3 regions of the Leptolyngbya sp. AS-A5 genome follow, and region 1 is predicted to be linked to each of the others. Evidence: predicted binding sites of a transcription regulator. Region 1 holds the regulator's gene; each other region holds the start of a gene.
What was found. The regulator NtcA, encoded in region 1, controls nitrogen genes in cyanobacteria. The targets are predictions, from matches to a motif close to TTTGTANNNNNNNNTACAAA.

Region 1 (10,823 bases):
ATTCATCTTTCCAATTTTCAGGCATGACGATCGTGAGTTCCCAGCCGGTTTGCTGCTCAATCTCAGCGTAAAACTGTTGAACCACAGAGACTGTACAAGAATGATTCACGATCAAAAGCTTCATAGATTGCACCGCAAGACATTAAAGAACTAATCGGCAGGCTGATAAGCGGGAGCTTGCTTGATTTTGTGCCATTTGTAATAGGTACTCCACTTCAAGGCACGACGATCGCGCCAGAGTGCCGGAAGATTTTGCTGAATTTCGCGAACAATCCAACTTGCCCCAAATTCACTCTTGATCTTGTGCTGACGACAATAAGCCCAATGTTTGTAAACGTAGAGCAAGATTCTCAGGGGAATGCTGAACACCATCATCGCCGAAGGTTCGTTATAAATCGCAGCAAAACACTTGTTCCGGCAGTTGTTTCTCAGCGCGACTAAGTTATTTCGTCCGATCGGGGACTTATAGTGAATCACACAAGCATCCGGTAGATAAACCACATAAAAGCCGCGATCGAGCATTCGCTTACAAAATTCGGGTTCTTCATAATACGCGGCGAACATTTCCCGATAGCCTCCTAATTCGAGAAACAAGTCTCGTCGCAGCAGGCTACCGTAGCCTACAAAAGTCGGAGCATAACAACGATACTCGATTGCCAAAGGTTGACCCGGCAAGAGTTTTCCGGTCTCGTCGCTTTGAGACAGCGCGACTGCTCCCACTTCAGGACTAATCTTCAACACCGTTAAGGCGTTGTCAACACTCTCCGCGCTCAACAGTTGAGCATCATCATCGAGATACAGCAAATAAGGCGCTTTCGCTCGTTCTGCAAGTTCGTTGCGGGTGGCAGGGATACCCTTATTGTTCTCATGCCGAAAGACTTGTAATCGATCGACCAAAATCGGATCGATCGCTGGAAGCACCCGATCGCCGATCGGCGCTTCTGAGGCATCATCAATCAGCAGAATCTCAAACTCAACGTGCTGAAGCAAGGTAAGAGAATTCAGGCAGCGAATCACATCATCAGGACGATTACGACTGGCAACACAGACTGAGAGCGCTGGAGAGGTAGAATTCATCATCAGGCGAATCGCGTCAACTCCTTAAAATTTGAAGTGATAGTGGGCATCTGTCATCTGCCCGAGGATAGGACAGCTTTCTTCTAAACAAAATAAAATTTAACTGCATCAATTGAAAGATACGATCGCACGGGTCGAATCGTATACTAAGAGAGCAATTTACAATCGTTTACTCTTGGGCATCGATCTTCGCAGCTACGTTTATATCGATCGCTTGCAGTCGCAGCACGCAGCTTATCTGGGAACCGAGGCGCTAGGATTTCTGCCACTTCCCGGTGACGCTTCATTATGGATTGAAATCACGCCTGGAATCGAAATCAATCGCATCATGGATGTGGCGCTGAAAGCGGCAGTGGTGCGTCCGGGAGTGCAGATGGTCGAGCGGTTATATGGAGTCCTCGAAATTCACGCGAGCAATCAAGGCGAAGTGAATGCGGCGGGGCGAGCGATTCTGGCGGCGCTGAATGTGCAGAAACAGGATTGTCTGCGACCGCGTGTGATCTCTAGCCAGATTATCCGCAATATTGATGCTCACCATACACAACTGATTAACCGAACGCGGCGCGGCAATATGATTTTGGCAGGACAAACGCTGTATGTGTTTGAAGTAGAACCAGCGGCATATGCCGCTTTAGCTGCAAACGAAGCCGAAAAAGCGGCGTTCATTAACATTCTGCAAATCTCAGCCGTGGGCAGTTTTGGACGCTTGTATCTAGGCGGTGAAGAGCGCGACATCATCGCCGCATCGAAGGCAGTGATCGAGACGATGGAAAATCTGCCGGGACGAGAACACTACAGCGATCGTAAGGAGTAAAGCGATCGTGGCGGTGATGGCACATTTGATGACGCTGCATAAGGGCGCGGTGATTTGGTCGGAGTGGCGATCGCGCTATCCCACGATCGAGCCGGATTTAAGCGATGCGGATTTAGATGAGATTGAGTTGCGCGGCGCAAACTTACGAGGAGCGAATTTTAGTCGCTCTAGATTATGCTGGGCGGTGCTGAATGAAGCAGAGTTGAACGCGGCAAAATTTAATAAAGCAGTGCTTCAGAAAACTGAATTTATGCACGCGACATTACAGCACGCCCAATTTGTGGATGCGAACTTAGTTGGAGCAGATTTTCGTCACGCTAATCTAACCGATGCCAATTTCATCGGAGCAGATCTCAAGGGTGCGAATTTTAATGATGCAGATCTGATTCGGGCGAATTTGATTGGCACAGAGTTACGGGGCGCGAAATTTAAGCGATCGGATCTTACAGGTGCAGACTTGCGGCGATCGGATTTAAGCAATGCGATTTTGATTCAGGCAAACTTAGCCGAAGCCAATTTGAGCGATGCAAATTTAGTTGAGGCGGAATTAAGCGGAGCGCATTTTTATCGATCGACCTTCCACAAAGCCAATTTGAAGTTCGCTCACTTTAGCGGGAGTTACTTATTTGGGGCAGATTTTACGGGTGCTGACTTGTCCGGAGCTGACTTGTCCTGGGCAAATTTGGGCAAGGCAAATTTTACTGGGGCAACTTTAGCCGGCACGAATCTCAGAGGTGCAAATTTGGCGGGTGCGGTTTTGCCCGCTAGATTAAGTCGGTGATGCGATCGCCCTGCCATCGTCTTTTTCAGGTAAACGGGTACTCTGGAGGTAAAATTCCTTCGTTCTCTCCGCATGAAAAACTGGTGGCAGCAAATCCAAGCGAAAATTCAGGTCATTCCAGAAGCAAAACCAGAAGAATCGATTCTTCTGCGAGTCCTCACTCAGTCGCTTGTCAGCGTGGGAATTTTGGCGACAGATTTGGCTGCGGAAACTCAGTTGAGCGTGTGGGCAATTCCCTTAAGCGCGATCGGAGCCTATTGGAGTTGGCATCGACGACGCAAGAAAAATACAGGGTTTAAATTCCTGTTGGCGATCGCAATGACGATCGTGCTGTTTAGTTTTTTTGGCAGGATGCTCGGTGGTGCTCAGAGCGGTGATAATCGGCTGCTGCTGGCAGAGTTTCTGATTCAGATCCAAGTGCTGCACAGCTTTGATTTGCCACGCCGCAAGGATTTGGGCTATTCAACGATGATTGGGCTAGTGCTGCTGTCGGTGGCAAGTACGCTGAGTCAGACGATGCTGTTTGGCGCAATGCTGCTGGTATTTTTGGCGATCGCGCTCCCGGTACTGATGCTCGATTATTGTTCGCGCTTGGGCGTAGATGTGGTCAAGTTAGAGCGCACCAGCTTTAAGAAAATCAATTTTCGAGTGCTGCCTGCGATTTTTGCGATCGTGCTGGCATTGGGGTTGGTGATTTTTGCGCTGATGCCGCGACTTCCTGGATATCAGTTACGTATATTTCCGGTCAGTTCTCCGGTGAGCGTTCAGGAGCGATTTAATAACCGAGTGATTACCAATCCGGGCATGGGTCAGAGCCGAGATCCGCGTGTCGGAATGCGATCGGGGAGCGGAAAAGGCGCAGGGCAAAGCCAAGATCCAGATGACCTGTCTTATGCTGGATTTGGCGACAAGATTAGCCAAAACGTGCGGAATCCATTAAAGCCGCGAGCCATCATGCGGGTGAGATCGCAGATCGAAGGCTTTTGGCGGGTGATGGCTTTCGATCGCTACACAGGGCAGGGTTGGGAGGTGTCGCGCAACGACAAGACGCAGACGATTAAACGCTCACCTTGGTCATATCGGTTCTTTCTGCCGACTCCGGTGACGATCGGCAAAACACGCGAAGTGGTGCAGACCTACACGATTATTGCCCCAATGCCGAATCTAATTCCGGCGCTTTCAAGGGCGAGAGAAATCTATTTCCCGACCGATGAAATTGCGATCGACCCCGAAGCAGGATTACGTGCGCCGATCGAGCTGGGCGATGGCATTACTTATACCGTGGTGTCGGATGTGCCGTATCGCGATCGCACGTTGCTGCGGCTGTATTCGGCCAGAGCGCAGTATCCAAAAGAGAGTCCACACTTACAGATTCCGGCGGGAATTGCTCAGAATGTCGCTAAAGAAACGAAGCGAATCCTGGCAACTTCTGAACAGCCGATCGAGTCCGATTATGAAAAGGCGCTTTATCTGGGGCAGTATTTGAAGCAGCGTTATCAGGTTCGGCAAGACCTGGATTTGCTGAAGCCGGGTGAAGATCTCGTCGAAGCATTTTTGCAAAATCAAGGCGGCGATCGCGATCATTTTTCTACGACGCTGACGATGATGCTGCGATCAATTGGCATTCCGGCGCGATTAGTAGCGGGATATGCGCCCGGAGAATTTAATCCCTTCACCGGACTGTACATTGTGAAGAATACCGATGCTTACGCGATCACAGAAATCTTCGTGCCGCGCGTGGGATGGTTCACGATCAACCCAATTCCGGGACATGAACTGATTCCGCCGTCGATCGAGGAATATCAGCCCTTTAGTCTGTTGCAGCGATTTTGGAACTGGGTCGCGGGATGGCTACCTCTGCCTGTAACGGCTTGGATCAGCGAAGTAATTCAGACGATCAGGAGCGCGATCGGCTGGTTTTTGGCGCTGTTTACTCAAGGATTAGGTGGATTCTTTACCGCGTGTTTGCTAATGATTAGCACTGCCTTGCTGGTTTGGCTGTGTGGTCAAGGCTGGAAAAAATGGCAAACTTACCAGCGGTTGCAGAAGCTTGCACCGATGGAGCGGCTTTATCAGCAAATGCTGTCTCGCCTCGAAGCGCAAGGCACTCGTAAATCTTCAGCAGATACGCCGCTAGAATATGCCCGACGAGCAAAAACCATGCGGACTCAAGAGCAAGCAGGTGCGATCGAAGACATTTCCCAAGCGTATGTGAAGTGGCGCTACGGACGAGAAAAACCTGAAATTGAAGCGCTGCGGCATCAGTTGAAGAGACTAAAACCTCAGCGAAAGTAAATGAGTAAGCCTGTGCCAAAGGCAACACCATTGGCAGTATTCGTTTCGGATAGCAACCGTCTCGACTTCAGCAGCACAAAGGAATCCGCTCGAATGGGTGCAAGTGACACTATCGACACCCGATTCGAGCTACGGTATAATCTTCCGAAATTATTCAGCCCTGAGAGGGAGAATCTAAGCGTGCCGAAAAAAACACGCTCGAAAGTAGAAAATTCCCAGAGATTTTCAGGATCACGGCTAAAATGTAGCGCAGTGTACAAAAAGCATTCGGTGACTCAGTTTTAGTGGTCTAAAGTCATCAATTGTTTACAAAGCTCGATCGCTGACCGGCTCGTAAACTCATCCAGCACTCGACACGACAAGGAAAGAAATGGTTGTGACCAAGGATAGACCGCTTGCAGCAATGTTCCGTCAGATTGGAGGAAGTGCATATCCTCCCGTGATTGAGACGTTTGAACGGGGCAAAACAATCTTCTTTCCCGGAGATCCGGCAGAACGAGTGTATTTTCTGGTCAAGGGTGCCGTCAAACTGTCGCGGGTATACGAAGCAGGCGAAGAAATTACGGTGGCGCTGCTGAGAGAAAACAGCGTATTCGGGGTGCTGTCACTGATTACCGGACAAAGAGCCGATCGCTTTTATCACGCCGTTGCCTTTACTCCGGTTGAGTTGCTTTCGATCCCGATCGAGCAAGTCGAGAAAGCACTGAAGGAAAACCCCGAACTTTCGATGCTGATGCTCAAAGGCTTGTCCTCGCGAATTTTGCAAACCGAGATGATGATCGAAACCCTAGCGCACCGGGATATGGGATCGCGATTGGTGAGCTTTTTGCTGATTCTCTGCCGCGATTTTGGAGTCCCATCGCAAGAGGGAATCATGATTGACCTCAAACTCTCGCATCAAGCGATCGCTGAAGCGATCGGTTCGACTCGCGTGACGGTGACGCGCTTACTGGGAGATTTGCGTCAGGACAAAATGATTTCGATTCACAAGAAAAAAATCACCGTTCACAATCCGGTAACGCTAAGTCAGCAGTTTACCTAATTGGACTAGAATTCTTTCCTTGAAGACCCGCCCGAAGTATAAATCGAACAGGCATAATGATAGGCGGATCTAGAATTGCCTTGCCAGTGTAAAAGTGCTGGTCTAAGGATCTCTTGGGAGTCTTATGTCCGATGTCGGGCTGATTTTAATTCTGGTGGTGTTGGTGTTGGGTGGAGTGATCGCAACAGTGGGTGATCGCTTGGGAACTCGTGTGGGAAAAGCGCGGCTTAGCTTGTTTAATCTTCGTCCGAAGCAAACCGCGGTCGTAGTCACCATTTTGACCGGAACGCTGATTTCTGCCTCAACTTTAGGAGTGCTGCTGCTGGCAAGTAAAACCTTTCGCGAAATGCTGCTGAACTTTGGGCGAATCCAAACCGAACTGCGCGATCGCGGACGCGATTTGGAAAAAGCTGCCACCGATCTGAAGGCGACCGATGCTCAGAAAGCCCAAGTTGAGAAACAGCTCACAGAAGCCCGATCGGAACGCGCCCAAGTTGAGGAACAGCTAAAGCGAATCAATGCCGATCTGAAAACTTCAATCGATCGCCAACGAGAAACCAATGCTCAACTCCGCACCACCGAAGCGCAGCGTGATCTCACGCGTCGTCAACTGATCGCGGTGTCTGGTCAAGCATTAAAACTCCGCAGCGATATCAATCAACTGCAATCGGAACAAAAGACCCTGATTATGCAGCGCGATCAGGTCAAGCAGCAGATCGCCGAGCGCGATGCAGAGATTGCCGAACGCACCAAACTGATTGAACAACGCGATCGTGAGATTAATGAGCGCGATCAGGTGATTGGGCAGCGTGAGACGGATCTGAAGCGATTAGAGGCGCAACGAGCCAGCCTAACTGCGACACTGCAGCAAATTGAACGGGATGTCGAACTAATTCGCAGCGGCGATCTGGCGATTTATCGGACACAAGTGTTGTCTTCTGGCGTGGTGCGCGTAGGGAATTCAGAAGGTGCGAAAGCAGCGATCGATCAACTCCTGCAATATGCAAATCGTTCTGCGGTTGAGGCACTGCGGCTCGGACGAGATGATCTGCAAATTGTGCAGATTCGGACGACGGAAGTTGAAAGTTTGATTCAACAAATCAGGAATGGTCAAGATTATCTGGTTCGGGTACAAGCCCTCGCAAACTATGTCAAAGGCGAAAACAAACCCGTGTTTGTTTATATGAGTGCAGTCCCCAATCGGGTTGTGTTTTCTGCGGGAGAGACGATCGCTGCCCAAACGATCGATCCCTCCAAGCTTGCACCGCAGGACTTCCAACGGTCGATTCAAGAACTGCTTGCTGTTTCTAATACTCGCGCTCGTGTCGCTGGCGTTTTGAACGACAACATTCAAATCGAAAAACTGCTTACATTAGGATCATTCATTGACCAGCTGCGGCGCTATCCCACTCCGGTTGAACTGCGAGCGATCGCATCGGATACCACATACACGGCTGGGCCGCTCAAAATAGAATTAGTGGCAGTTCAAAACGGACAAGTGGTGCTGAGAGCATCGAGCTAACATATCCAGCGAATAGGGGAGTAGAGACGCAGCATGGCGGAACAGCCAGTAATTCTGGGGTTTGATCCAGGGCGGCAAAAGTGTGGATTAGCGGTCATGGGGGTCGATCGCCGCCTCTACTATCATGAAGTGATCAGCGCCGAAAGCACGATCGCGACGATTCAAGGCTTGCGGGAGCGGTATCCGATTTCGCTATTGGTGATGGGGGATCAGACTTCCTCGAAAGATTGGAAGCTCAAAATCGAGAGTGAATTGAGTGAGCCGCTACGAATTGTCACGGTGGATGAGCGCAATAGTTCCTTAGAAGCTCGCGATCGCTATTGGCAGCTTTATCCGCCAGAAGGGTTGAATCGGTTGATCCCGCAAGGAATGCGAACGCCGCCGAGGGCGATCGATGATATTGTGGCGATTTTGCTGATCGAACGGTACTTAGAACGCTTGGTGAGCTAAGGGATCGATTCATCGCCTAGACGGGCTTGAGTGAATTGTTCTAGCACTGCCTGACGCAACAATCGCTGTGGCATGAACCCCTGAGTCAAAATGAAGTCGTGAAACTTTTGGGAGTCAAATTTCTCGCCGAGTTGTCGTTCGACATTTCTGCGAAGCTGCATCAGGCGTTGATAGCCATAGAAGTAAGAGGGAGCGTGTCCGGGAAGCCGGACGGTATAGCGATCGATTTCCTGCTGAGCGAAGAACTTTGAGTAGCCTGCCTCTTCGGTGAGAATGCGCAGTGCTTCGGTCGTCGAGATTTTACCTAAATGCAGTTCGGGTTCCAAGAAGGCACGCGCCGCCCGCAATAGCTGAAATTGTAGGGAGATAAACTGCCCTTCGATCGGCATGAACGGTAGGGTAATCGCTTCGGCGTAGAGTGCCCAGCCTTCGTGGTTGGCAGGGTTGTAGCCGAACTTCGATCGAGCCTCAGAAATGCCTTGATCTTGAATCGTGGTGAACTGAAGGTCGTGTCCGGGTCTGCCTTCGTGAGCAGTGAGCGTCCAGGAAACGGCGGGATAGGTGAAATCGTTGTAGGTACGGGGTTGGGGGTCTGGTTTTAGGAGGGGAATGATGAAGGTTCCAGCCGTTTTGCTTGAAGCTTTGGGGGCATGGTATTGCGGAACGGGAAAAATTGCGTTTTCACGATCGGTGGTGAGCCGAATGGTTAAGGGGCGTTTCGGGAGCGTGACTAATTTTTCACGCTGAATGATGGCTTCGATTTCCTTTTGGCGTTTCTGATAGTGCGGCAGAATTTGATCGCTCGGTAATTGCTCTTGCTTGAGAGCGCGGATTACGTCGCGATAGTCTTTTGCCTGAAAGCCTTTTTGTCTGGCGATTTGTGGCGCAAGCACGTTCATTTCTTGTTGAATGGCGGCAAAGGCAGAATGGGCATTTTGCAGGAGTTCGTCGATCGGGATTTCGACTCCTCGTTCTGCGAGTTCTGCTGCATAAAGTTCGCTCGGTAAGCGGAAGCTGGTTCTGGCTTTGGGTAGGATTTCTTGCCGAACAAAGTTTGTATATTCGGTTAATTGTGCTTTTAGCTTGGTGTAACTTGATTGATCAATTTTCTGTTGTTCGATGCGTTGCTTGATTTGCTCGAGTTGAATGGTTGTATTTGCTAGATCTTTTTCAAGCTGCGATTTTTCGGGAAAGAAAACGTTTTGTTGCGTCATGCTCTCTCGCATTCTTTGAATCGCCATCGTCGCTATCGCAGTTGTATTTTCTCCGCTAATTCGCTTTAGCTGCTTGGTTAAATCGCGCTTGTTGAGATCATCAATGCTGCGGTTAATTTCTCTAGCTAAATTCACATAAGGCAAACGGTATCGTCGATCGAGTTGAATTGATCGCAATTCCTCGTTTGCTGATTGAATCAGAATTTCTAGATCAAGTTTGACCGATGGCTCAGTTTCCTGCTTTCGCTTTGTCTGAAGTGTTGCAACTGCGTTATTTAAGTTTCGCTCGTAGCATTGCACATAGTTTGTATCTAGTTTCAGCAGCGATTGGCTGAGTGTGGGTTGATCTGTGCAGTTTGATTCTGATTCAGCTTTGATTAGAAGGTTTGTATTTTCATTGCTTCTTGTGATCCAGTTAGGTTTTGCCGATGCGATCAGTTCTGAAATGGAGTGGATCGCGATCGCGACCATGAACGATGCGATCGCCAGCAAAACGGGAACTTTGCGCGAGAGCCGGAGAGCACGAACCATAAATCAGTGAAAAGGGACTGATCGATCTTAGCGGTCACAAAAATTTCTTTACTGACGACACTGGAGCGACTTAAACACATCGTCTGCTTTCTTTCGCGCTACATCTAGATTTGCGTCATTTGCCAGCAGATTCACCACATATCGACTGTCACCCAAAATGATGTTTGCTCGGTAAATCACAGTCGCTTTTTCGGGGGAATCAGGGTACTTTAGCAATCCCTCCCGAACCGCAATTCCCGTCGTTTGTCCACACAGCGTCCGGTTTTCAGCCCGCACCGTCTTGATTTTCAGTTCTTCTTCGTCCGCGCCCAGCGCAATGCTGTCTAAGATGCGATCGATTCGCCGCCGTCCTGATTCTTGATCTACCGGAACCCGCGCCATCAAAAGCTGAATATCGGGTTCATTGCCTTCGCTGGCAACAAGGGCAACTTTTGCGCCCGCGATATTCACACCCAGCAGACCCTGAGAGCCTCCAGGTAGGAAATAAGTCATGATATTGCTGGCGATCGCTTCTGCGCGTTGGGGGGTTGCGGCATTGCTGAGAAATTTTAATCCGAGTCCGGTTAAGCCGACTCCCAGCGTAGCGATCGCGCCCAGCACCACGGCAAGCGTTTCCCAAATTGAAACTTTGTATTGCGGAATTCTAGAAGGGAGGTCTCTCATTGTTCTTACTCCAAATCAACGCCTAAAAAGCGATCGAGAAACCGAGTCCGCCAGGACAATCTCAGAATTAGCGCCCACTCTATCGCAACCAAACCCAAAAACAGGCAATCCTGTAAACTCAGCGGAGACAGTTCAAAAAACACCCGCAGCGGCGGAATTGCAAGAATCAGCAAATAGACAACAAGTAGGGCAACGGCAACGATCGTATATCGCCAGTCGCCGCTTAATGGTTCTCCGCCTGTCCAAGCGTTTGTGGGTGGCTTGAGAAACGGAATCAACAACAGTTCGCAAAACACTAAAATGGTGACTAATGCAGTCCGAGGAATATTAAATTCGATCTCAGCAAGTCCAACATTAGGAGGTAGATCCAAGACAGCACTCACTAAATAAAATAGATACACGGTGAGCGACACTAACGTAATCGTGATCGTAGC
Region 2 (10,823 bases), on a different contig from region 1:
GCTACAACAACAGCACGGCAAGCTTTAAATCAGGTTTCTAGTTAGAGAACAGCTACGATCGGAGACTGACATCACTCCTAGCTCATATCAAGTCTCTTCTGAAAGTTAGCTGAAACAAGTCTCTACCATCTCTGCATAATTTTCCAGTGTTTCCACCTAATCTTTATCGAAACCTCAGCATCTTTACTTAAACAAAATAGAGATGCAAAAATTGCTGTTTGGCGGTTGAAAATTTTACGGAAATATTGATCGGATCTCTATACTTAGAGAAATTGAATATTACTGATTAACCACCTTTCATCAACATATTATTTCTTGGTCTTAGCAATTCATAATGTGAGCTATATATCTGCTGCGGCATTTGCTGCGATCGCTGCCAACACCGCATCATGAATTTCTCCTTGACTCGCCACGATGCCACAATTCTCAATCAACTGAGCATCGGTTGAAAAATTCAACGGTTTACCGTGCATATCACTGACGCGCCCCCCTGCTTCTTCTACAATGATTGCGCCTGCTGCATGATCCCAAATGTTTTCGCGATAGTCTGGATTTTGTGACCAAGGCAATCGTAAATAAAGTGCGGCATGACCCGAAGCGATCGCACCATATTTGGCTTGACTGTCCATCTGCAAAGAAGGTGCAGTTAGCCCGACAGCTTGAGCAATCGATCGCTGCCGTTCTGGATCGCCGTGACTCGTTTCTACACTTTCGGCTAAACGAAATTGGAAAGAGGTTTGATCGTTCAAAACCTTGAGCGCTTGTGACTGTCTAGTCTGGAGTGAAAGTCTTTGTGCTCCTTGCCCCAGGATTGCTGTAAAGATGCAGCCTTCTTCAAAAGCAGGACAAGCGATCGCGCCCAGTTTCACTTCTCCAGATTCAATTAGCGCGATCGCAATCGCATACTGAGCTCCTCTGAGAAACCCTTTCGTGCCATCGATCGGGTCAAGCGTCCAAAATCGTTCTCCGACTTTTCCTTGACCTAAGTCAATCCAGGCTGCAACCTGCTCAGGCATTGCATCTGGAATTAACGCTTGCACAGCTTCAGTCACCTTTGTTAACTGTAAGGCTGATTGGTAGAGAAGCGCAGCGCTCTCTTCTGCAACGATCGAGTCTTGTGGAAAGGCTTGATGAAGTTGGTGGCAAATAATTGCTTGAGCCGCAAAATCCGCGATCGTTACCGGAGAGCGATCCGGCTTATCTAGACTTACAAAATTCACTGATCGGCGCACTGACTCACAAAGAACAGCAGCTTGTTTTGCAGCAGCGATCGCAACTTTAGATTCGTGTTCATATTTCATTTGCCGTCATGCTCCGTATTCCTGACCGTAAAATCCGTAGTTCGCGGATACCATAGACTACCTTTTTTGTTGCAGGATAAGGTTTTGTTGCACAATGAGGGACTGGATAAAACTGATGCCCAGGCCGAGGAAGTTCACATGAGCCAAGATTCTCCTATTTCTACGATCGAGCCGCTAGACGGAATTGGCGGTACGATTCGAGAACATAAATGGAGTTGGAAAGGCAAGCCGCTGACGCTGGTGTACGAAGTGCTGGGGGAAGGTAAGCCGATCTTATTACTTCCGGCGCTGAGTTCAGTGTCTAGTCGATCGGAAATGCGGGGTTTAGCAAAGCAGTTGGCAGACGAATATCAGGTGTATGCGATCGATTGGATCGGATTTGGCGATTCGTCGCGTCCTGCAATGCAATACACCCCTGCTTTGTATGAAACCTGTTTGCGGAGTTTTGTGCAGACGATGTTTTCCGAGCCTGTGGTTGTGATCGCAGCGGGACATGCAGCGGGATATGTGATGGAGTTAGCTCAGCGGCAGCCGCCTTGGGAATGGGTTGTGTTGGTCTGTCCGACTTGGCGCGGCCCTTTACCGACTGCGATGGGAGAGCACCGTTGGGCGTATCGCCTGCTGCAACGGCTGATCGGATTGCCACTGATTGGGCAATTTCTTTATTCTTTAAATACGACTCGCGGCTTTTTAAGCTGGATGTATGGGCGGCACGTTTTCGCAAAGAAGGAAAATATCACCCCTGACTTGATCGATCGCAAGTGGAAGACGACCCAGCAAAAAGGAGCGCGGTTTGCCTCTGCTGCATTCGTGACGGGGGGACTGGATCGAGTACGATCGCGCCAAGATTGGTTGAATTGGTTTCAGCCGCTTCCGGTGCCCGCGATGATGGTGGTCGGTGAAGAGATGCCCCCAAAATCCCGGCAAGAGGTTGAGATATTGGCGCATTTCTCTGGGGTGCAAGTGTATCGAATGCCGGGATCGCTTGGGCTGCATGAGGAATATCCGGAGCAGTTAGCAGCAGGAATTCTGTCGTTTCTTGAGAAATATCGATCGCGAAAACGCAGATTCTAAGCAAAAACCAGGAGCCGGATTGCCCCTGGCTCGGCGTGATTTTTAGAGTTTAGGCTTGATAAACACGATCGACTGTCTCCAGACGATTGTCGGCTGATCATAGTGATCGATGATGCAGATACAATGGGGGTCTTGCCAACGTACCTTTCCGGTGAGCAAATCTCCAGTCGAAAGTTTCATTTCGATCTCTTTTTCTTCGCGGATAATCGTCTGAATCTGACGAGTGCTTGGCAATCCGGTATCTAGTTCAATACTCATTGGGGGAAGTCCTCGATCGAAACCGTTCTAACCTACTAGAGTGCCTTAATTCACCAAATCCTACACATTCTTGTAACCGATCATCATGACGATTGAATTTACGAAATATCACGGGCTGGGCAACGATTTTATTTTGATCGACAATCGTACGTCCGATCAGCCGAAACTGACTCCTGAAGATGCGGTAAGGTGGTGCGATCGACATTTTGGCATCGGAGCAGACGGCGTGATTTTCGCGCTTCCGGGTCAAGATGGCACCGATTACACGATGCGAATCTTTAATTCCGATGGTTCAGAGCCAGAGATGTGTGGAAATGGCATCCGCTGTTTGGGGCGGTTTCTGGCAGATTTGGAAGTTGCAGAAACCGGAAAATCTCAACCCCAATACCGCATTCACACTTTAGCAGGGGTAATGACTCCGAAGTTTGAAGCCGATGGTCAAGTTACGGTGGATATGGGAGAACCGCGTTTATTGGCAGGAGAAATTCCGACGACGATCGCGGCTCCAGATCAAAAAGTAATTAATCAACCGCTCGAAGTGGCAGGGCAAGTTTGGAATGTCACTTGTGTCAGTATGGGAAACCCCCACTGCATTACATTCGTGGACGATGTTGCCGCAATCGAGCTTGAAGAAATTGGCACCCTGTTTGAAAACCATCCTGTTTTCCCGCAGCGTACCAATACCGAGTTTATTGAAGTGGTGCGATCGGACTACCTTAAAATGCGAGTCTGGGAGCGCGGAGCCGGAATTACCTTAGCTTGCGGAACCGGAGCTTGTGCCTCGCTGGTTGCGGGTGTACTGAATCAAAAATGCGATCGTCGCGTCACGATTGAGTTGCCCGGCGGTTGTTTGCAAATTGAATGGGCAGTCGATAACAGGCTGTATATGACGGGCAGCGCTGAGAAGGTTTTTACTGGAATCCGGCAGTAGGGAGCGGAGAGTGGGGAGAAAATTCATTCAGCCTTCTCCCCACTCTTCCTAATCGTTATCCCAGCATTCCTGACAGATTAGATCGCTAATGCGATCGCGCAGCAGAAAATCATAACGCTCTAACTCGGCTTCAAAGCGCATCCACTCACGCGCTGGAATATGCTTACAAAGGGCGTAAATCGGCTGTTGTTTGCTAATAACGCCGCGATCGATCAATTGGCGTACTTCGTCTTGAATCATTTCAAGCGAATACTGTACGGTCTGAAGCATGGGTCTACCTTCCTGAGAAATCTGGGTGTCGAAGATATCAACCTAACTAGCGTATAGGGACTAACTAAAAAGATATCCAAAGTTTAGCGCTATCTGTCTCCTTCAAACAGCGTACTTTGTAGTGAGATATACTGAATTATTTTCTACCTCATTTCTGAGTCGAAAATGTAAGAACTATTACTAATGTCAGCAATTTATGACATTTACTTCTGCACTAAATCTGCTCTTTGAAACGAAAACCTGGCTTTTCAACCAGACCTGAGTGCTTACAATCTATGAAAATCATTCATGGATTATATTGTTTCGGCTGAAGTGAAAGATGCTCGACGCTGCACCAGTTCAACCGCAAGTTTGATCGCGGCTTTCATGCTAGTTGCATCAGCAATTCCTTTACCCGCAATATCAAACGCAGTCCCATGATCGGGTGAAGTTCGTATAAACGGCAACCCGATCGAAGTGTTGACGGCACGATCGAACGCCATTAACTTCACGGGAATTAAGCCTTGATCGTGATACAACGCCAGATACGCGTCATGAGCTATCACCGGAGCGCTTCCAAACCAAGCCTGACCCGGTTTAACCCACATCGTATCAGGTGGCAATAATCCATCCAGTTGAACAGGAGGAAATCGATCGCGCATCTCGTCCAGCCAAGTACCGATCCAGTCGATCTCTTCGCGTCCAAGTTGTCCTTGTTCACCACTGTGGGGATTCAGTCCAGCGATCGCAATTCGCGGCTTGGTAATTCCAAAGGCGTGTTCAAGACATTCGATCAAAAGTTCCAATTTCCGCGTTAATCCATTCGGTGTAAGGGCATCCGCAACCTGCCGCAGTGGAATGTGCGTGGTTGCCAAAAGAGTACGTAATGTCCAATCGGTGTAAGGAGAGCGAGCCACAAACATCATGCCGTAGCGATCGACTCCTGCTTTTTCGGCTAAAAGTTCGGTTTGTCCAGGGTAAACGTGACCTGCAGCTTTCCAGGCAGATTTGGCGATCGGAGCCGTAATGATGCCGTCAAACTCACCCGCCAAGGTTCGATCAATTGCGGTTTCTAAACACCGAAAACTGGCTTCGCCACTATAGGCATCCCCTGTGCCAAGTGTGATCGTTCCTGGACTATCAAGGTGCAGAATTTTGAGGTCTTTTGGGTTCGCTAAGTCAGAACATAAGGAATTGAGACGATCGTACATCTCATTGAGATAGTCGCGATTTCCGACGATTGTAAAATCGGCACTTTCAGCGATCGTCGGATCAGCCAGTGCCTTAAGAATAACTTCTGCGCCGATTCCCGCAGGGTCGCCGATTGGAATAATTAAACGAGTCATAGAAAACGTGATGAAAAACCCGTGACTGAACTGCTTTACAATACTTATGAACGGTTTCAAATTTCAAAAACGAACTTCGACAACCGAACTCGATCGCTGTTTAACAGGAGAATTGACACAATGGCTGGAGAGATTTTTAACACCGCAATCCTGGCGTTTACCCTGATTTTGGTTGGGTTGTCGCTGGGCTTTTTGCTTCTCAGACTTCAGGGCGGCGAAGAGTAATCACACGAAGCGAGAGTGATGGAGCCGTTTCCCTCACTCTTCTTCATCTAAATGCTCGGCAACCTCGCGGTAAAGATTAAACACATGATGATCTTTGAGCGAGTAATAGACATTACGACCCTGTTTCCGATATCCCACTAACCGCATCGATCGTAACGCCCTTAATTGATGCGAAACCGCAGATTCTGACATCTTCACCGCAGCAGCAAGATCACAGACGCAAAGTTCTTGAATGGATAGCGCTGAGAGAATCCTCAATCGATTGGCATCCCCCAGTAAGCTAAAGAATTCTGCCATTCGCTGAGACTTTTCCACGCTCAAAAGGTCGCGGTGCAGAGAGCGAATATGGTCTAAGTTCACCGGATGCTGATCGCTGCATTGGTCAACCGCAGGTGTCACAAGATTAGGATTTGCCATAGAAATTCGAGAACGTAGCCTGCTACGATCGTAGATACTTTCAGAGTAGCGTACTTAGCTCTCTAGAATAAATGAGAGTTTTAACCCGCTCAAAGAAAACCGATACATTCCTTTACCTACGCTACGATAAGGAATGCTCGATTCTGGATCTCAAAACTCGATCGCCCTTATCGTGCTTTCAATGCGAGATTTCTGATAGAATTTATCGAAAAGTTAACATTTTGTCACAAACTCCTCATGAGCGTATTGATTGTAGGTGCCACGGGTACCTTGGGAAGACAGATTACTCGTCGCGCCTTGGATGAGGGATATAAGGTACGCTGTCTCGTCCGTAGTCCTAGAAGAGCGGCCTTTCTCAAGGAATGGGGAGCCGAGCTTGTCACCGGGAACTTGTGCTATCCAGAAACCTTACCTGCGGCGCTAGAAGGGGTGACAGCAGTGATTGATGCTGCAACGGCTCGCGCAACCGATTCGCTCAGCATCAGGCAAATCGACTGGATAGGCAAAGTTAACTTAATTCAAGCGACGAAAGCAGCAGGGGTCGATCGCTATATTTTTCTTTCTATTTTGGATGCTGAAAAATTTCCCAACGTTCCCTTAATGGAAATTAAGACCTGCACTGAAAAGTTTTTAGCAGAGTCAGGATTAGACTATACAATTTTGCGCCCTTGTGGATTCTTACAGGGATTAATCGGACAATACGCCATCCCAATTCTAGAAGGGCAAGGCGTTTGGGTCATGGGCAGTACCGCCCCAACTGCTTACATGGACACGATCGATATCGCCAAATTCGCTGTGCAATGCCTCAAAGTGCCAGAGTCGATCGGCAAAACTCTTCCCGTCGTTGGTTCAAAAGCTTGGAGCGCCGATGAAATTATTAAGCTTTGTGAACGCCTCTCCGGTAAAGAAGCGCGAGTAACAAAAACGCCGATTGGAGTCGTGAGAGCCACCCGTCGCATTGCTCAATTCTTCCAGTGGACTTGGAATATTGCCGATCGGCTGGCATTTACTGAAGTGGTCGCAACCGGAAGACCGCTCGTGGCTTCGATGGATGAAACTTATAAAATCTTGAATCTCAATCCGCAAGAGATGACAACGCTGGAATCCTATATGCAGGAGTATTTCAGCCGCATCCTGAAGAAGCTCAAGGAAGTCGAATATGCCCAAGAGCAAGCCAAGAAAAAGAAAGAACGAACCAAGAAAGCGTATCCTCGATTTTAGAATTAGATGTTTCCTGATTGTTTAGGATAGGTTTTTGCTTGTGCCGAAAGCTGGCATTATCTACAACGATGGCAAAGAAATTGCTTGTCAGGTTGCTACGCAACTCAAAGACAAGCTGATTTCGCTGGGCTGGGAAGTGGCACTTGCACCCGGTGCGGGTGGCATTTTAGGCTATGCCTCGCCGGAAAGTCCGATCTGCCATACGCCGATCGATCGATTAGTTCCACCAGGGTTTGATGCAGAGATGAAATTTGCGATCGTGCTTGGCGGCGATGGCACCGTTCTTTCTGCATTCCGACAGGTTGCCCCTTGTCATATTCCTTTGCTCGCCGTAAATACGGGTCATTTGGGCTTCTTGACTGAAATCCTCCTCGACCAATTGCCAAATGCGATCGAAGCCATCTTGGCAGATGAGTACGAGATCGAAGAACGCACAATGCTGCGGGTGCAGATTGTTCGCGAGGATGTCATGCTGTGGGAGGCGCTCTGCCTCAACGAAATGGTGCTCTATCGAGAACCACTCACCAGCATGTGTCATTTTGAGATTGAGGTCGGACGGCATACCCGTGTCGATATTGCTGCGGATGGAATTATCGTCTCGACTCCGACAGGTTCAACTGCCTATTCTTTATCCGCAGGTGGCCCTGTGATTGTTCCGGGGGTTCCGGTGATGATTTTAGTGCCCATTTGTCCGCACTCATTAGCCTCACGAGCGCTGGTGTTTACCAATAGCGAACCTGTCACGATTTACCCCGCTAATCCGAATCGGTTAGTGTTGACGGCTGATGGCAATGCGGGCTGCTATGTCTTGCCAAACGATCGAGTCTGTGTGCAAAAAGCGCCGTATCCGGCTCGATTTGTTCGATTACGTCCACCCGAATTTTTTCATGTTCTCAGAGAGAAGTTAGGCTGGGGCTTACCGCATGTCGCTAAACCTTCGTCTGGACAATGCTGACAACTTTGTGTAATTGAGGCACTTTCGCAGATTACTGCGTCTATGGTTAAAATGGCGGCGTGAATTGTAAGCGAGTCGAGTATGAGTCTTGCAGATGCTCCCCCCTGTGTCCTGATTGTCGAAACTGATCCAGCATTAGCCCATCACGTCAGCGTTGATTTGCAAGAATCGGGATATGACACGATCGTTGTCCATGATGCCCGTGCTGGATTGCGACAAGTGATCGAGAAACATCCGGCTCTCATCGTAGTAGATCGGCTATTAGATGGAGATTCCGGTCTGACGTTCTGCCACGATCTTCGCACGACCGGAGCTCGAACCCCAGTGTTACTCCTGATGGCGCGGGATACGGTGGACGATCGAGTTGCCTGTATCGAAGCAGGAGCGGATGATTATTTCCTCAAGCCTTACCGCAGTGAGGAATTTCTCAAGCTTGTCCGGTTGTATCTCAAGCCAGACATTTCGGTTTCTGAACAATTGCGGTTTGGGGACTTGGTGCTAGATTTGGCAACTCGTCAGGCGTTTCGCAATGGTCGAGCGATCGATCTCACGATGAAGGAGTTTGAATTGCTCAAATACCTGATGGAGCATCCCCGCGAGGTGCTGACACGAGAGCAAATTCTAGAGAATGTCTGGGGATATGATTTTGTTGGGGAATCGAATGTGATTGAAGTCTATATTCGATACCTCCGCTTAAAGATCGAAGACGAGGGCGAAAAGCGCCTGATTCAAACGGTACGCGGTGTTGGCTACGTTTTAAGAGAGTCATGAAATCAACGCATCAAATGATCTGCGCGAGTTTGGGATTGCTATTAGTCAGTTGCTCTACGATACCGTCGGTACCTGATGGAATCGTAACTGGGGAAAAACCTGCACCTTCTCCCACAGCCCCCATAGTTTCCAACTCATCAATGGGTCAAATTCTGCCGCTTTCAGCATCCTTTAAAGTTGCAGATCAAGTAATCAAGTTAGAAGTGGCAAGAACTCCAGACGAGCAAGCAACAGGCTTGATGTATCGTACAAGCTTGGCAGACGATCGGGGAATGCTCTTTCCGTTCAATCCACCCCGTCCCACCCAGTTTTGGATGAAGAACACGCTGATTCCTCTAGACATGCTGTTTTTACGGAACGGAATTATTCGATCGATCTCTGCAAACGTGCCACCTTGCCAAGCAAATCCCTGCCCAACTTACGGTTCTCCCACCGAAGAAATTGATCAAGTAATCGAACTGAGAGCAGGTAGAGCCGCAGAACTTAACCTAAAAGCAGGCGATCGCATCACGATTCAGACAATCAAATAATACAAATAATAATTTTTCAGGAAATAGACTCAGCTTCTAATTCTTAACTTTTTCGGAAAAAATTCCCATATACTTGTATCATCGCTTACACTCTGTGTTTATCAACATTTGTCATAAAATGTTGCATTAAAACAATAGTTCTGAAGTTCTATGACACGACACAATCACTCCCTAGATAGAGACGGCTTAAAAAGTCAATCTTTACACTTGGGGTCTCGTAGCTAGGTGCAATCATTAAGCTACAAGCTTTGATAACAGAGTGAACGGATTGTGAATTAGCCTAGCTGTTGCGCTCCTCGCCCGATACCAGAGTGGATTCAAACGACTTGTATCCTTTGACTTACATTCTCTACTCGTTTCGTTACAACAAGTTTTAGCTTTATAGCAGGTAAACGTAGGCTATAAAGCTCACTCTCATCTAACTTGCCCATTATTGGGCAAAATCTAATCCTTATTGCTCCAGAGGTGCTATCCGAATGTTGTCTGCTACTCACTCTAAATTTATTCGCTTTCTCCAGGAAGAGCTTTCACTTTCAACGTCTTCGATCGCCCTCGCATTACGATATCGAGAACAGAACCCTGGCCCCTTGCCGATGATTCTCTGGCAGTATGGATTAGTTACAATAGAACAGCTTGACAGAATCTATAGCTGGTTAGAATCCTCAGATCGCTAAATTCTTCTACGATCAAAGAACTTCCCCTAATGGTCTGATCGTTAAAGCTTGAGGGTTGGTGGAGTGAAACTTCTATTTCTAGACCAGACGGGCAAATCTGGTGGTGCAGAACTCTGCTTGCTTGATATTGCAACTGCTTACCAGAACTCCTGCCTAGTCGGTCTATTTGAAGATGGGGACTTTCGGCAGCGATTAGAACAACGAAAAATTCCAGTCCAGGTTTTAGCTGAAAAAGCGATCGCGGTTCGCAAGTCGAGCGGAGCGATCGCGGGCTTATTGAGTCTGGGTCAATTGCTTCCGTTAATCCACCGCGTTGCAGGCTTGAGTCGTGAATACGATGCAATCTACGCCAATACACAGAAAGCGTTAGTCGTGGGCGCGATTGCGAGTACGTTGTCTCGCCGACCCTTGATTTATCATTTACATGACATTCTTTCGCCCGCTCACTTCAGCCGCGCCAATCGACGCATCGCGGTATGGATGGCAAATCAAGCCAGATTGGTGATTGCAAATTCCAAGGCAAGTCGAGCCGCATTTATTGAAGCAGGCGGCAATCCAGCGTTAGTCGAAGTGGTTTACAACGGATTTGAGCCGGAAGCCTACGCAGTTGAAGTAGAGACAAATGAGTTGCGATCGTCGCTCGGCTTGACAGGACGATTTATCGTGGGTCACTTCAGCCGCCTATCGCCCTGGAAAGGACAGCACGTTCTCATCGAAGCATTGCAATATTGTGACGAAACCGTTAGTGCAGTCTTTGTTGGAGATGCACTGTTCGGAGAGCAAGCCTATGTTCAGCAGCTACAGCAGCAGGTTCAGCAGCTAGGACTGCGCGATCGCGTGAAGTTTTTGGGGTTTCGCGAGGATGTGATTC
Region 3 (10,823 bases), on a different contig from region 1:
AAACTGCTTTGAAAAGTGCAGGAATTGCCCAACCTCCTAAAACCTGGGATGAGTTGAGGCAAGCAGCCAAGAAACTAACAATTGACAAAAACAAAGACGGCAAAATCGATCAGTACGGCATGGGAATTGTCTCTGAATTGCCGCGTCAAACCTTTATGATTAAGGCATTTGGCGGAAAGCTAGTGGATCAAACCGACTACGCCGCATTTGATAGTCCAGAGGGACTTCAAGGACTACGGCTTGTGATTGAACAATATCGACGCGATCGCACCGCCGCACAAGCAACTGATATCGGTGCTAATTCAAATAGTGAAGCATTCGGACAGGGACGAGTAGCAATGACGCTCGATGGAAATTGGGCAATTCCATATCTCAAAGAAACCTTTCCAAACCTGAAATTTCAAACGACAGAAGTTCCGAAAATTAACGATCGACGAGGCACGATGATTTACACCGTTGCTTATGTACTGAATCGGCAATCGAAACAGAAAGCAGCAGCCTGGAAATTAATTGAGTTTTTAACGAGTGAATCTGGGATGAAAGCTTGGGCAAAACAGGGTGTTACCTTGCCATCGCGGCGATCGGTGTTAGCGGAAATGAAATACGATCGTAATCCGATTTATTCACCCTTTGTTGCAGGTGCAAAGTATGGAACACTCTGGCAAGCGGGCGAAACTTTACCAACCATTGTCACCAGTTTTGATAATCAATTTGTCAGTGCGATGCTCGGACAGCAACCTTTACCCGAAGCAATGAAACGCGCTCAAAATACTGCAAATCGAGAAATCTATTTATCGAAATAACAATGAAACAAAAATCTAGAGAAGCGTTATCAGGTTATGCCTTTATGACACCTGCGATCGTAATCTTGGGTGTATTTTTGGCATTGCCTGTGATTTATGCGATCGTGCTTTCCTTCTATCGAGTTCAATTACTCGGTGAGGTTGATTTTCGCTTTGCAGGATTGAGAAATTTTATTCGGATTCAAGATGATGAACGAGTTTGGATCGCGCTTGCGAATACAGTTCAATATGTTGCGCTCGTTGTTCCAACCCAAACGATTCTAGCCCTCGTTCTTGCTTTATTACTTAATGCTAAAATTCGCGGTCGAAGCTGGTTTCGAGTTGCATTCTTCTTACCTACTGTGACTTCTTCAGCCGTTCTCACACTCATATTCATGTGGATTTATAACTCGAATGGGTTGTTAAATAATTTTCTAGATGCAGTCGGTTTGCCTACTTATAATTGGCTTGGTGATCCACAAGTTGCACTCAAAGGAATTATGTTGATGAATATCTGGGCAACTGCACCGTTATTTATGGTGATTTATTTGGCTGCACTGCAAGATATTCCAGAGAGTTTATATGAAGCAGCCTCGATCGATGGTGCAACAACCTGGGAGAAATTTTGGTGTATTACGTTGCCGTTTCTCAAGCCTGTAACGTTTTTTGTGATTACGATCGGCATTATTGGAACCTTCCAATTATTTGATCAATCTTATATCTTCTCAAACGGCTCAGGTGGCCCTGATAACGCCACATTAACGATCGTACTTCTGATCTATCAATACGCTTTCAATCGGTTAGACATGGGATATGCGCTTGCATTAACACTCATTCTTACGCTCGTCATTATGTTAGCGACTTTAATTCAACGCTATTTCTTTAGAGAAGAGAGCTTAGATTAATCATGTTAAAAACAAACACAGTTCGCTGGTGGATTTGGTTAATGTATGGTGGACTGATCATTTATGCGATCGTCACCTTTATTCCCTTTTTATGGGCGCTCTCTGCTTCGTTTAAACCACTCTCAGAAATCTCAGCAAGTGGAGCAAACTTTATTCCCCAGGAGTTTACTTTAGAGAATTACAAAGCAATTTTTGCACAAGAACCGCTCTTTGGCAGATGGTTATTCAATAGCGCGATCGTTGCTATTTTTGTCACCCTGTTTAATCTTCTATTCAATTCAATGGCAGGATACGCCCTTGCCAGAGTTCAATTTCCCGGAAACCGTTTATTCTTCTTTCTGGTTCTGGCAGTTCTCGTTGTCCCGGCTCAAATTACATTACTTCCCAAATTTCTAATTCTCAAATCTTTAGGCTGGCTCAATTCTTATCAAGGATTAGTTGCCCCAACCGTCGTCAACGCCACTTTTATTTTTATGATGCGGCAATTCTTTATTAATTTTCCAAAAGAGCTAGAAGAAGCTGCACAACTCGATGGACTAAATCGATTTGAAACCTTTTTTCAGATTGTTCTGCCTTTAGCAAAACCCGCTCTAGCTGCACAAACAATTTTCATCTTCATGAGTTCCTGGAACGATTTTTTATTGCCCCTCGTTGTCATGTCAAATCCTGAAATGTTCACCCTACCGATCGGCTTAAACGCCTTCAAAGGTCAATACATCACTTACTGGAATTACATCATGGCAGCTTCGATGGTCTTCACGCTGCCAGCCCTGATTATCTATGCGTTCTTCAATCGCTATTTTATTCAGGGCGTAGCCTTCACCGGAGGCAAATCGTAACTTTTTCGATATCCTATTAATCGCACCCGTTTCGATTTGTAGGTATGGCAGGACACAGCAAGTGGGCAAACATTAAACGCCAAAAAGCCAGAGTAGACGCTAAAAGAGCAAACATCTTTACTAAAGTTTCCCGTGAAATCATTGTTGCGGCTCGCAATGGAGTTCCTGATCCGGCAGGTAATTTTCAGCTCAGAACCGCGATCGAAAAAGCCAAAGCCGCAGGCATTCCTAACGAAAATATCGATCGCGCGATCGCCAAAGGTGCTGGCAAGCTTGGCACAGATGCCCCACTGGAAGCCATTCAATATGAAGGCTACGGTGCAGGCGGTGTGGCTGTCCTGATCGAAGCCCTTACCGACAATCGCAATCGAACCGCTGCTGACTTACGAGAAGCCTTTAGCAAAAACGGCGGTAACTTGGGTGAACCCGGTTGCGTGGGCTGGATGTTCGAGCAAAAAGGCATTGTCGAACTTTCTTTCGCTCCGCAAAAAACCGGACGCAGCCGCAAAATCGAAGCAGTGTCGATCGACGAAGAAGCCCTCCTCGAAGCCTGCCTCGAAGGTGGAGCCGACGCTTATGAGCTAATCGAAACCGAAGACGGACAAGCCGCAGAAATTTTTACCGAAGTCGAAAACCTGGAATCCCTCAGTCAAAGCCTGAAAGACCGGGGTTACACTGTGGCGCAAGTCGAACTCCGCTGGATTCCCCAAAATACGATCGAAGTCACCGACCCCGATCACGCTCGCGCTCTGCTCAAGCTGATGGACGCGCTTGATGCACTCGATGATGTGCAAAACGCGACCGCCAACTTTGACATTGCTGAAGAACTAATGATGGCATCGATCGCTTAACACATCGATCGCTTAACAATTGCTCACATCAGAAATCTACGCGACAATAGGTGTAAAGTTTCGTATCGCTCAACGGCTATGCAGATCGCTGAATCGAAAATTCCTGACTACGACATTGCGATCGTCGGTGGCGGTGTCGTAGGAACCACATTTGCCTGTGCCTTAAAAGATTCTGGCTTTCGAGTCGCATTAATCGAGGCTGAAGTGTCTTCGCTGGCGGCTTCTCGCGCTCAAGCGTATTCTATTTCGCTCTTATCCAGCCGCATCTTTGAAGGCTTGAACATTTGGCAACAGATTTCCCCTCAAGTTGAAACCTACAAGAACGTGCGCCTTTCAGACTCGGACTATCCGACTGCCGTTCAATTTGCACCCTGCGATATTGGTACTGAAACTTTAGGGTATGTTGCAGAACATCGAGTTTTAATTACCGCACTTCAGGATCTGCTTCAAACTTGCTCAAATGTCGATCGTTTCTGCCCTGCTAAAGTGATTAAAACCGAGCACCAATCTGGTGATGTGGTTCTCGATGTCTTGCTCAAAGGTGAAGTGCAGCAAATCCGATCGCGCCTAGTCGTCGCGGCAGATGGAGCACGATCGCCACTCCGCCAACAAGCCGGAATTAAAACGCTTGGCTGGCAATACTGGCAAGCTTGTGTCGTCGCTACACTCAAGCTCGATGCCCCCCACGACAACACCGCCTACGAATGGTTCTGGAAAACAGGGCCTTCTGGCATTCTTCCGCTTCCCGGTAATCGCTGTCGGATTGTCTGGACAGCCCCACGCGCTGAAGCCGAAGCCCTGTTAGCACTCGACGATCGCGCCTTTATTGAAGCCTTCCAAGCGCGATATGGCTCGAAGTTCGGCACACCAGAAATCGAAGGACAGCGCTACCTCTTCCCGATTCAGTTGATGCACAGCCGCAAGTATGTCTTGCCGCAGTTTGCCTTAATCGGAGATGCCGCTCATAGCTGCCATCCGTTAGGCGGTCAAGGCATCAACATGGGAATCCGCGATGCTGCTGCCCTCGCACAAGTCTTACAAACCGCAAAAAAACGCGGCGAGAACATTGCCAGTCTGCGCGTTCTAAAGCGCTACGAACGTTGGCGACAGTGGGAAAACCTGCTGATCTTGAGCATCACCGACATCTTAAATCGCACCTTCTCGAATCAGATTGTCCCGATCGTGCAACTTCGTCGCCTGGGCTTGTGGATTTTGCGAACCCTTCAGCCCTTAAGAACGATCGTTTTTCGCATCATGTCAGGCTTAACCGGACGCACTCCCCAACTTGCTCAGCGCTAAATGAATGTCTAGTGGTTGAGAATTACGCGGAGATGGTGCAAAGATCATAGACGGCAAGTTTGGAAGAATATTATGCCGAAAGCGATCGTCTTACTCTCCGGAGGTTTAGATTCCGCAACCACAACTGCACAAGCGATCTCCGATGGCTATGAACCGATCGCGCTTTCATTTCGTTACGGTCAACGACACGATCGCGAACTCCAATCCGCACAGGCGATCGCGCAGCACTTCAAGTTGTCCCAACATTTTGTCATCGATGTGAATCTCGCGCAGTGGGGCGGCTCAGCACTGACCGATACAGAAATTGAGGTGCCGACAGAAGGCATTCAGCCTGATCAAATTCCGATTACTTACGTTCCAGGGCGCAATACCGTATTTATTGCGATCGCCCTTTCTCTAGCGGAGGCAAAAAACGCAGAAGCTATCTATCTAGGCATCAATGCGGTGGACTATTCAGGCTATCCAGATTGCCGCCCAGAGTATCTCACTGCGTTTCAACATTTAGCTGAGTTATCTTCCAAAGCAGGATTAGAAGGCAGAGCGCCGAAATTAATTGCCCCCCTGGTCATGGATTCCAAAGTGGATATCGTGAAGCGAGCGATCGCGCTTGGAGTGCCAATTGACAAAACCTGGTCGTGCTATCAAGGCGGTGAAGTTCCTTGTGGTGTGTGTGATTCTTGTCGAATCCGCGATCGAGCACTCATTGAAGCTGGACATCCGGAGCTTGCCACTTCTCAAAGTCAAGAATTGTTTCAATAAACTTGCCTTAATTAGCTTAAGATTTGCTTCCAAAAGTTGAATAAAACCGCACATCTGAAGTAGGGCTAATTCTGCATTCATTTCTAGAAAAAACGAGATGAAATCTAAAAGAAATCAGTAGATTCTTGTCTCATAAATACTCTAAACATTCTGTTAGAAGAGCAAGTCAAAAATCTTCAAACTCTTTTTGAAGCGGCTTTAATTTAGCGGCGGTCTTGGCTCACTCAATCAGTACAAAATTAGAAGTAATCTCTATCACTTTATTTTGCGTAAGCCTTGCACCACAAGCAATAGTCCATAATCGAGCGTACGGAGCAACCCTAATTTGTAGTTTCTAAAGAGAATAGAAATTGTAGACAAAAAGTTTCTGGGAAGTATTTCTAAAAGCTTAAAAGCTAAGAAATACCGAAGCATAAAAACAAGCAATAAAGGATTGAAACTCAAGCATCGAAAGATATTCAGCGAGTTTCACCGTGAAAAAGGCGAATAAACCAGTCGCTATATTAAATTTCAGATTGGTACTTTCGTCATGGTCTTTCCGTCCACTTACATTCTGCTGTTAGCTCCACAAATCGAAGAATTGCACGGGCTAGAATCGCTCCTTCAGCAAGTCGCACTCGACGTAGAGATTGTAGACACCACTGATCAAGCCCTAGCACGAGTGAGCCAAAATCCCCCTTGTCTTGTCATTCTGCAAGAGCATCTGCGATCGGAAGCCACAATTCATCAACTCCGCACGATTGCCCATGCAGACCGCATGACGCTTGTAATCGTTACAGAAACTGATTCTCCGAGCTGGCTTTATCAAGAGCAGCACCCCGATGTTGATGGTTTTCTCGTTAAACCGTTAAGCCCAGATGTACTATTTTCACTGATTCATTCTGCTTCTGCTCGTCAATACTGTCAACGATCTCTCATCTGAATAGATTCAGATTCAGCATTCAACCTCGCATCTTTCCAAAGACAGACATTTTTAATTCGTTCTCAAGCCAAATAAATAAAACTAATACCTTAGCGAATTTCTTTCCATGCAACCTAGTTTGCAATAACTGCCGCTTATCATCGGGTTAATCGTAGTGAACGCCTCAAAATACCGATTTAGTAGGAATTTGCGCCTTGAATATCGAATCGCGTTGCATTAGGTAAGCTAATTAACCAATTGATTCAGTCTGATAATTTTGGGCTAACGTTGTCAACAGGCCACAAATTATCTATCACTTTCGGGGGTGACATAGAGATACAAACGTGGATCACGCCAGAATTTTGCGATAGATTTGAATCAGATTGATGCCTGACTCTAACAGAGAGGTTGTCCCATTAAGAGATGAATCACTGTGCAACTCAAAGATCCTGATAAAAACGATCGCGATCATCGGAACAGCAACGTGAATGCTAGACACAGCAGATTTATCAAGAATGATTAATAAAGAAATCAGGAAAAGGGTGCAACTTTTGTGAGAAAGGCTACAATCGGGGAGTCATTCCAATCATTTAGAAATAATGATCTCAGAAAATCAGCCTCTGCCAACCGTATTTTCTCGGAAGTTGTAGCAGTTGCTCGTTTTGACTGAATCATTTTGCCGATCGCTCTACTGCACACCAGTTGACGAACGAGAGCTTGCTTCCGCAAGCAACATCGCCTCTGGGTCAGCAAGACTGCATCGAACCACCAACATCTGTTTTCAGTGCTGGGACATTTTACTTCATTACTTAAGGAGCACGAGGAACGCGGCATGACCCAAGCCAAAGACTTACTTGTTGTAGAAGAGGCATTTGACCCTTCAGAAGCTCTAGAAATCGAGTTAGAACTCGATGACCTTGATGATCTTGACGATTCAGATCAAGGAGAGGATGACGAAGAGGGAAAACCCGTCAAGGGGCGTGCAACTCGTCGCCGGACTCAAGCCAAGAAGAAGCACTACACCGAAGATTCGATTCGGTTATATTTGCAAGAAATCGGCCGAATTCGCCTCCTCCGCGCCGACGAAGAAATTGAACTCGCCCGTAAGATTGCGGACTTGCTGGAATTAGAGCGCATTCGCTTCAAGTTAGCCGACAAGCTCGATCGCGAACCTTCAGATGCAGATTGGGCACAGGAAGTGAAAATGCCCCTGCCGCAGTTCCGTCATCGCCTGCATTTAGGTCGTCGCGCTAAAGATAAAATGGTGCAGTCGAATCTGAGATTAGTGGTGTCGATCGCGAAGAAATATATGAATCGCGGCTTGTCGTTCCAAGATTTGATTCAAGAAGGCAGCTTGGGTCTGATTCGGGCGGCAGAAAAGTTCGACCACGAAAAAGGCTACAAGTTCTCTACCTACGCGACCTGGTGGATTCGTCAGGCAATTACTCGCGCCATTGCAGACCAATCGAGAACCATCCGGCTTCCGGTTCACTTGTACGAAACCATTTCCCGCATCAAGAAGACAACGAAACTGTTGTCTCAGGAAATGGGACGCAAGCCGACTGAAGAAGAAATCGCAACTCGGATGGAAATGACGATCGAGAAGCTGCGCTTTATTGCCAAGTCTGCTCAGTTGCCGATTTCGCTAGAAACACCGATCGGTAAGGAAGAAGATTCTCGCTTAGGCGACTTCATCGAATCTGATGGTGAAACCCCAGAAGATCAAGTGTCTAAGAATCTGCTGCGTGAAGACCTCGAAGGCGTTTTGGCAACGCTCAGCCCACGCGAAAAAGATGTGCTGCGCTTGCGCTACGGCTTGGATGATGGTCGGATGAAAACGCTTGAAGAAATTGGACAAATCTTCAACGTGACCCGCGAACGCATTCGTCAAATCGAGGCGAAAGCTCTGCGGAAACTCCGTCACCCGAATCGCAACAGCGTTTTGAAAGAGTACATTCGCTAGGGTTTAACTGATTTCGACTATGAGCCGATCGCAATACTGCGATCGGTTTTTTATTGGGGCACAACGCGACGATAGGTTTCAAATCGATAGCCAGCTCTTGACTCCAAGTTGACTAATTCAAATTCATTTAGACGATCGCGCCACTCTAGGAAAAATACATCGCCCTCGTAGTTACCTTCTACGATCGTCAACTCCATACGATCCACAAGTTCCAATGCTTGACGGTAAATCGATGCGCCACCGATCACGAACAGCTTTTCTTCTGGTCGCTCGAGCGCATCAGAGAGCGATCGCACAAATTCGACATTCGGTAGCTCGGATTTCAGTGGTTGTGAGGAAACGATAACGTTAGTGCGTTGAGATAATGGGCGTTTTTGCAGATCAAATTCCCATGTTTTCCGTCCCATAATGACGGTATGATGCAGCGTGAGTTGCCGAAAGCGTTGGAGGTCTTCTGGGATCGACCAAGGCAATTTGCCGCAATTTCCAATGACTCCGTTTGTTTGGGCGATCGCAGCAATTAAAATAATCTCGGACATGATAGCAACTTATTTTGATGACAGGGTAAGCTGAGTCACTCAATTTATGCTGTAACTCTCGCGGTTGCAAAAACTCCCCAATCATACTTCGTGCAACTCACGGCTAAGACGGACATATTATTGCAATTAATGATTACAATTTCTGAATTCCTATTTCCTATTGATGTTGATGATTCCGAATTGCGCTTACTCTCTTGCTGATGGATGGTAGATGGATACTGAGAATTATTTGAACCACCCAACATTTGGGCTGCTGTTTCGGGTGTGTCTGGTTGAAGAACATCGGGAATTATTTAGTACGCTCTACGCGCAACGGTTATTTTTTGTCGTATCTCAAGGTGCAGACGGACTGGAATTTGAATCGATCGGACGCAGCGATGCAAGAGTAATGGTCGAAAATCGCATGAGAATGTTACGCCGATCGGGAATGTACAAGGAGTACGATCAGCTTCAGAAAGTTCACAAAAGCACATTTCAATGATCTCGTCTCTACAGAACCACATTGCCGAATTCCGCGCCAAAATTCCACCGCACATCCGGGTCATTGCCGTGACGAAAACGGTTTCCGTAGAGGCAATGCGAACTGCTTATGCCGCCGGAATTCGGGATTTTGGTGAAAATCGGGTTCAGGAAGCTGAGACTAAACGCGCAGAATTAAAAGATTTAACCGATGTAACGTGGCATCTGATCGGGCATTTGCAGAGTAACAAAGCAAAAATCGCGATCGACCTGTTTGATTGGATTCACTCGGTCGATAGCTTGAAGCTAGCGCAACGGCTAGATCGGCTTGCAGAAGCACAAGACCGCAAGCCGCAAATTTGCCTGCAAACTAAACTGATGAGCGATCCTAACAAATCAGGATTTTCAGTTTCAGAGCTTTGGGACGCGATCCCGCAGCTTGAGCAATTAAAGCACTTGCACATCCGGGGACTCATGGTGATCCCACCGTTTGATCTAGAGGCTGAGGCAACGATCGCGCTGTTTAGACAAGCTAGAGAACTTGCTGAAAAAATCCGAACTCACAGCCAGCTCAATCTCGATCAACTGTCGATGGGAATGTCGGGTGATTATGCTTCGGCAATTCAGGCGGGCGCAACGATGATTCGACCGGGACGAGTGCTGTTTGGAGCAAGACTGCAAAAATAATCGCAGAATTTCAGCAATAAGTGGTACTGTATGTACCACTTATCAGAAACGAATCGAAACCTTACTTCAGTGGTGCGCCTCTCATCTTGTAATAAAGATCACTTACGTATAGTGCTGAATGCGAAGAGGTCAGGGATAAAGACCCAGCTTTCAGCGTCGATCATGCCGTTTCTATTCTTTCAAAATATACGCCGGAATTCTATTGAATTAAGCTACTTTTTTGCGGTCAAATTTTCCCTATGTTTGAAAATGAGCTGCCTATCTCAATAGTTTGAATCAGTCAGAACAGTCTGCATCACCGAATTGCAACAAATTTAAAAAAAATCTCTAGATTTATGCTCCAACTTCTAAAACTACCGATACAATTGCAGCCGGGGACGAAAAACTCCAAAAGAAATATTCAAGTTCGATCGCTGGATGTATACTGATTTTTCAATTCATCATTTATGCGACAGTGTAGGAATTTCTCTAAGCTGTCAGCCCAAAAGATGGAATTTGCCTGACCCGCGAAACAGTCTAGCGGTGAATCGAGAACGATTTTCCACATCAGAGGTCGATCTACTACTCCTAATGATTTGACCGTACCTTTCCCAAGCAAACTCAATAACGATTCGGATGGAGCGTGAACAGTGAGTATTTTCAGTAAATTACGAGATTTCGTTGGACTCAATGAACCTGTCGAATACGAGTACGAATACGACGAGATGGACGGACAAGACTATCAGTCGCTCTATCAAGAAGAGAGCGCTCCGGCTCCAGTCGCAGCCACCGAAGAAGAAACTCGATCGCGTCGGGCAAATCGTTTTCGCGACAACTATGCTGCACGTGAGCGTGACCGG

Region 2: a site for NtcA is predicted at 3,950-3,969, ahead of NC980_RS12020 (DUF4327 family protein). Genes of this name have one in related genera too.
Region 3: a site for NtcA is predicted at 6,887-6,906, ahead of rpoD (RNA polymerase sigma factor RpoD). Genes of this name have one in related genera too.

What each region holds. Positions count from the first base shown of each region.
Region 1 covers NZ_JAMPLL010000022.1:32,528-43,350, forward strand. The annotation lists gene NC980_RS19860 (glycosyltransferase) at 1-124, opposite strand, end outside; gene NC980_RS19865 (glycosyltransferase) at 151-1,080, opposite strand; gene NC980_RS19870 (hypothetical protein) at 1,253-1,891, shown strand; gene NC980_RS19875 (pentapeptide repeat-containing protein) at 1,908-2,672, shown strand; gene NC980_RS19880 (DUF3488 and DUF4129 domain-containing transglutaminase family protein) at 2,745-4,967, shown strand; gene ntcA (global nitrogen regulator NtcA) at 5,338-6,009, shown strand; gene NC980_RS19890 (DUF3084 domain-containing protein) at 6,134-7,531, shown strand; gene NC980_RS19895 (Holliday junction resolvase RuvX) at 7,565-7,981, shown strand; gene NC980_RS19900 (DUF885 domain-containing protein) at 7,978-9,726, opposite strand; gene NC980_RS19905 (hypothetical protein) at 9,775-10,389, opposite strand; gene NC980_RS19910 (HAD-IC family P-type ATPase) at 10,395-10,823, opposite strand, start outside.
Region 2 covers NZ_JAMPLL010000008.1:51,516-62,338, reverse strand. The annotation lists gene NC980_RS12040 (inositol monophosphatase family protein) at 342-1,301, opposite strand; gene NC980_RS12035 (alpha/beta hydrolase) at 1,440-2,375, shown strand; gene NC980_RS12030 (RNA-binding protein hfq) at 2,418-2,633, opposite strand; gene dapF (diaminopimelate epimerase) at 2,719-3,564, shown strand; gene NC980_RS12020 (DUF4327 family protein) at 3,613-3,834, opposite strand; gene pdxA (4-hydroxythreonine-4-phosphate dehydrogenase PdxA) at 4,128-5,159, opposite strand; gene petM (cytochrome b6-f complex subunit PetM) at 5,280-5,384, shown strand; gene NC980_RS12005 (metalloregulator ArsR/SmtB family transcription factor) at 5,418-5,801, opposite strand; gene NC980_RS12000 (SDR family oxidoreductase) at 6,039-7,022, shown strand; gene NC980_RS11995 (NAD(+) kinase) at 7,063-7,977, shown strand; gene nblR (response regulator transcription factor NblR) at 8,059-8,748, shown strand; gene NC980_RS11985 (DUF192 domain-containing protein) at 8,745-9,278, shown strand; gene NC980_RS11980 (DUF2949 domain-containing protein) at 9,755-9,952, shown strand; gene NC980_RS11975 (glycosyltransferase) at 10,016-10,823, shown strand, end outside.
Region 3 covers NZ_JAMPLL010000004.1:145,004-155,826, forward strand. The annotation lists gene NC980_RS07525 (ABC transporter substrate-binding protein) at 1-803, shown strand, start outside; gene NC980_RS07530 (sugar ABC transporter permease) at 806-1,687, shown strand; gene NC980_RS07535 (carbohydrate ABC transporter permease) at 1,690-2,526, shown strand; gene NC980_RS07540 (YebC/PmpR family DNA-binding transcriptional regulator) at 2,571-3,377, shown strand; gene NC980_RS07545 (FAD-dependent hydroxylase) at 3,456-4,676, shown strand; gene queC (7-cyano-7-deazaguanine synthase QueC) at 4,749-5,435, shown strand; gene NC980_RS07555 (response regulator transcription factor) at 5,965-6,357, shown strand; gene rpoD (RNA polymerase sigma factor RpoD) at 7,169-8,299, shown strand; gene NC980_RS07565 (dihydrofolate reductase) at 8,350-8,838, opposite strand; gene pipX (transcriptional coactivator PipX) at 9,050-9,319, shown strand; gene NC980_RS07575 (YggS family pyridoxal phosphate-dependent enzyme) at 9,316-9,984, shown strand; gene NC980_RS07580 (cell division protein SepF) at 10,614-10,823, shown strand, end outside.